2 regions of the Paenibacillus sp. Y859 genome follow, and region 1 is predicted to be linked to the other one. Evidence: riboswitches for the same ligand, from Rfam matches in the RefSeq annotation. Region 1 holds a riboswitch; the other holds the start of a gene.
What was found. Region 1 has a riboswitch for ZMP and ZTP ahead of rpiB (ribose 5-phosphate isomerase B). Riboswitches for the same ligand answer to the same signal wherever they lie in the genome.
Positions count from the first base shown of each region.

Region 2: linked by a shared signal. The riboswitch ahead of AC1TO8_RS00505 (bifunctional 5,10-methylenetetrahydrofolate dehydrogenase/5,10-methenyltetrahydrofolate cyclohydrolase) and the one ahead of rpiB (ribose 5-phosphate isomerase B) in region 1 are both predicted to bind ZMP and ZTP.

Region 1 is NZ_JBXCIZ010000007.1:69,093-71,485, reverse strand. It holds gene AC1TO8_RS15520 (TIGR01440 family protein) at 150-758, opposite strand; gene rpiB (ribose 5-phosphate isomerase B) at 772-1,227, opposite strand; ZMP/ZTP riboswitch at 1,334-1,415, opposite strand; gene AC1TO8_RS15510 (low molecular weight protein arginine phosphatase) at 1,469-2,050, opposite strand; gene AC1TO8_RS15505 (manganese efflux pump MntP) at 2,123-2,393, opposite strand, start outside.
Region 2 is NZ_JBXCIZ010000001.1:93,590-95,982, forward strand. It holds partial or broken gene AC1TO8_RS00495 (DUF6944 family repetitive protein) at 366-506, shown strand; gene AC1TO8_RS00500 (hypothetical protein) at 924-1,106, shown strand; ZMP/ZTP riboswitch at 1,181-1,259, shown strand; gene AC1TO8_RS00505 (bifunctional 5,10-methylenetetrahydrofolate dehydrogenase/5,10-methenyltetrahydrofolate cyclohydrolase) at 1,319-2,164, shown strand; gene AC1TO8_RS00510 (AraC family transcriptional regulator) at 2,322-2,393, shown strand, end outside.

The DNA.
Region 1 (2,393 bases):
ATTAGCTTCTAAAAAACTCACATCGGAAGCATACTCTTTATGTTTTTGAGCGTTACCTCATAATTCATCTTCGTAAAAACTCACTTCGAAAGCATATACTTTAAGTTTTTGAGCGTAAGCTAAAAGCATATTCTTTAAGTTTGTAATGCTTAATCACAAAGATTTGAGTTACTTTGTTGGCTGGAAGAAGCTTCTTCCATTCTATATTGTGCTCGTTCCCCACCAATCAGCCTCGGACGGGTATACGCAGCATTCACACGTGCCTGTCCTATATACCGAATACTTGGGCGAAAAGGTACAGCTACACGTCGAAGATGCATCCCGATCATCGTCTCACCGATATCTATTCCAGCGTGGGCCTCCACACTTTCAGCGAGGCACGGCTGTAACATTCTTCGATATGCAGCAGATGCCATGGAACCTCCCGCATGGGGATGTGGCACAGCAACAACCTCCGTTAAACGAAGTTGCTCAAGAAGAGTTCGCTCCATGACTAATGACCTATTCAAATGCTCGCAACACTGAAACACAACATGGAATCCCATCTCTTCGCGAATCTCTTCAATACCAAGAAGCAATTCATTCGCTATGTCCAAGGCTCCACCTGTACCAATATGACTTCCTATCACTTCACTTGTACTCACACCTACCACGAGCAGCTTCCCCGGCCCTAGATGGGCAACCTCCGCTATTTCACGCATGACTTGTGCGACTTGTTCTTTAAGAGATGTACCTGTGGATTGCGATCCTTGATCCATGAAGATAACCTCCTTAGACGTGCAGATTACGCTCTTCAATAAGCTTGATTTTGTTCACACGATTTACATGGCGCTCTTCTCCACTAAATTCCGTTACAAGCCATTCTTTAACGATCTCACAAGCTAATCCAGGTCCAATAACACGTTCCCCAAGCGCCAACACATTCGTATCATTATGTTCACGCGTTGCCTTCGCCGAGAATACATCATGGACAAGTGCACAACGAATGCCAGTTACTTTATTAGCTGCAATACTCATACCGATTCCAGTTCCACATACTAATATACCCCGATCAACTTCGCCCGCCACAACCATCTCACATACAGGAAGAGCGTAATCTGGATAGTCAACTGAGTCAGTGCAATTGCATCCAACGTCCACCACTTCATGTCCAAGTTGCTGAATGACATTAATGATGTCCTGCTTCAAACGAACGCCACCGTGATCTGTCCCTAATGCAATCTTCATCTCTTGAAAAACCTCCTATTATCACTCTTTTGTCTTGTACCATTATAACCTACTTTTTAGTCAAAAGACGAAAAAAGAGCAGTCTACGGGGATTCCCGTAGAATTGCTCTTGTGCCCAGGCGACCGGCCGTATATCCCGATGCTCCATCGTGGTTTCATCCACAGAGTCGCCAGTTACATCGGAACCGATTGTTCTTCTGCTCTCATGATAAAACAAAAGAGGATGAAATGCAACGATGTTCTAGTTGCTCCGATCCGCAAGCTTAGTTACAATCCGCTCGACTGCTGTATGAATTTCTGCCGCTGCCACATCATAATCTGCTCGTGAACCCCCATATGGATCAGATACATCAAAGCTCGGTATCCGCTGTTGAATTTCAATTAGACGTTCTTGATCCCGATGTTCAATCAATTTCCCCAACGCCCTATTCATCGTTAACGTCGCATAAAGACTATCCAATTCATCCAGATCCCGAAGTACCTGCTCATCATCTTCCGCATATTCTTTCAACGTATAGATCTTACCCACAACTTCTGGGTATATCCGAAGAACATGCTGTTTATGCGATTGAGTAAGGGTCAGAATCAGATCACAATCAAGTATGACATCTATCCCCAACGCTTGCGAAGTTATTACATCATCTATATTATGGTCACGTAGTATCGCTTCTGCATGTCTAGATATTGGCATTCCTTCTGTCGCTGCCACACCCGCAGAACTCACCTCAAGCGAAAGACCACGCTCCTTAGCCAGCTTCCGAAGAAGAGCTTCCGCCATCGGGCTGCGGCATGTATTCCCTGTACAAACAAATAGAATTCGCAACTCGTTACCCCCTTCAAATCTGTCCTTACATATTAAATAACCTCTTATACATTGTATCATGCTTTGAATGCATCAGAAGATAAACATAAGCCCAAATGCAAGCAATATCGCGCCGCCTAGAGCTTCTCCATGTTCCCCCAGTTTGTGACTCACTCTTCTACCGAGGAGAAGACCCAACATAGACATCAGACCTCCGACAACACCGAATATGAGAACCGTCAATAACAGATCACTCTTGAACATCCCTAGAGATACTCCTACCGAGAACGAATCGATGCTCACACTAATCGAGAACAGCAACATTCCGCCCCATGCGCGATAATTTATTATTTTCGCATGTCCT
Region 2 (2,393 bases), on a different contig from region 1:
TTAATTATATCTATCCTTATATTCTTTGTAAAGTTTACTGGTTCGGTTAATATCCATAAAAAACTTTACGAGTTCATAGTCAGTCAGGAACTCAGGCAGAATCGGCAAAGAATAGACATACCCGATTTCCTGCTCACTCAACTCCCGAACATGCCCATTGTCTTCCAAACGTAATAGGAGACAGTTCAGTTTCATTTCAATAAGAGCAGTCATTCTTTATTCAAGTGATTAAGAGAATATCCACACCAAAATGAAACAATAGTCGTATATTGAAACAATCCTTATTTTTAGTAGTATAAAGAGAGGGGACGATCTTACTGGCCAAGCAAATAAGCATTGAAGAGCAGCTAGCCGCCTTTGCTTGGCTGCAAGCTCTAGGAACCAATCTTGCAGCTCTCGGTCAGACCAAAAGTCTGTCCAAAAACAAGCAGCATCAGGCAGAAGCTCAAAAACTGTCCATTATTGGAAATGCAATGCAATCCATATCTAATGCGGCACAGGCAGAATTGACCGCAGAGCTTCGGAGGACCGCGTCTAATAAAGAGTCTAATGATTTAACGGTTGCAGGCAACTGGCTTCAATCCCTAGGAAATGCGTTACAAGTTATTGCAGGAGTTAACGACAGTGCAAACAGTGACGGGAACGGGAACAGGAACAGGAACGCAAACAGAAGCAAAGACAGACATTCCTCAAAGACCAAGAGGTGATTAACTCATCTTCACGAGCATACTCTGGTCTTTTTTATTTCGTTAAAGTTTCAAGACCCGCCTGTTAAATAACGTGCAGTATGTTCACGCGGGTATGCTCCTCAAACGGCTCCTGTCCTATAACTACTATACGATGCCTTATGCGTTGAAACTAACCGATTCGATCTCCGTTCCCGGTTGCATGTTGCTACGGAGCACGCAATACTTTCCATAAAATTGGAAGGTCATAAGACAGTGACTCATGAGGTACATGCTCAGGAATGGCGTGAGAGCTTGCTTATGGAGAATATCAATATACCAAGCGGCAAAGTTCGAATGATCATTCGTGTCCTTCAGAGTCAAGTAGATTTTGATTGGATTGGATTGAATTTTCCTTTAATGAATAAAATGATCAACTAAAACTAGTAGGCAACACTCAGCCGTTGAAAATCCATTGAAGATTTTGTCTTCCTCTGTTATGATTACGTCATAAATTGACTATGTGTAACTGGCGGAACATGGGTAACCATGAGGGAGCACATGGATAACTGGCCGTACGCCTGGGCGAAGGTAAGGGGAGATTGTTCCCCTTGCCTCTTTATGTTTCTATCAAACTAAAAGGTGATGATGAGATGACAGCAACAACATTAATCTTGGATGGAAATCAAGTCGCAACTAGAATTAAGGAATCTTTAGTAGGAAGAATCAATCGTCTGTCTGAAAAAGGTATTGTCCCATGCTTGGCGACCATATTAGTCGGTGATGACCCGTCATCAGCAACCTATGTAAAAATGAAGAGTAACGCTTGTAAGCGTCTTGGGATTCAATCCATTCGTGTTGATCTCCCCAAAAATACCTCGACGGATGAATTAATTGAAGTTATTAATAAACTGAATGCAGATACTAATGTACATGGAATATTGTTACAACATCCCGTTCCGAATCAAATCGATGAAAGAGCAACATTTGAAGCCATAAGTATTGATAAGGATGTAGATGGGGTAACCACTTTAGGATTTGCCCAGAATGCCTTTGGTTTCGCTAACTTCCCTTCTTGTACACCAGCAGCAATCATTGCCATTTGTGAATATTACAATATACCTATTGAAGGTAAACACGCTGTTGTGATTGGGAGAAGTCCTATCCTTGGAAAGCCTGTATCTCTCATGCTGTTAAACAACAATGCAACAGTAACCGTATGCCATTCCAAAACAACTAATTTAGCAGATTTGGTTCGTTTAGGTGATATTGTTGTGGCAGCGGTTGGTAAGCCCCAATTTGCTCAAGGGGATTGGATAAAACCAGGTGCTGTTGTATTGGATGCTGGTTACAATGAGGGTAATATTGGGGATATTGATTATGATAATTGTCTAAAAAATGCCTCCGCGATTACTCCGGTTCCAGCAGGTGTCGGACCAGTAACAATAGCTACATTACTAAAACATACTGTTGAAGCCGCAGAGAAATTAGTTCAATAGATCACTAGCCCATAAGGTGTACGGGACAGCCAATTCCTTAGCTAAGACTCAAGCATTGATTATTATAATACCGATGTTCCCTGTCTTTTAATAGCATGGAATAACAGGAACATTGAACGTCAGCATGATAGGATGAAATCAAGAGGAGATGGCAAACATGGAATGGCTTATCCGAATGAAGGAAGCTCTAGATTATATGGAGAGCAGGATGGAGGAACCCTTTAATATT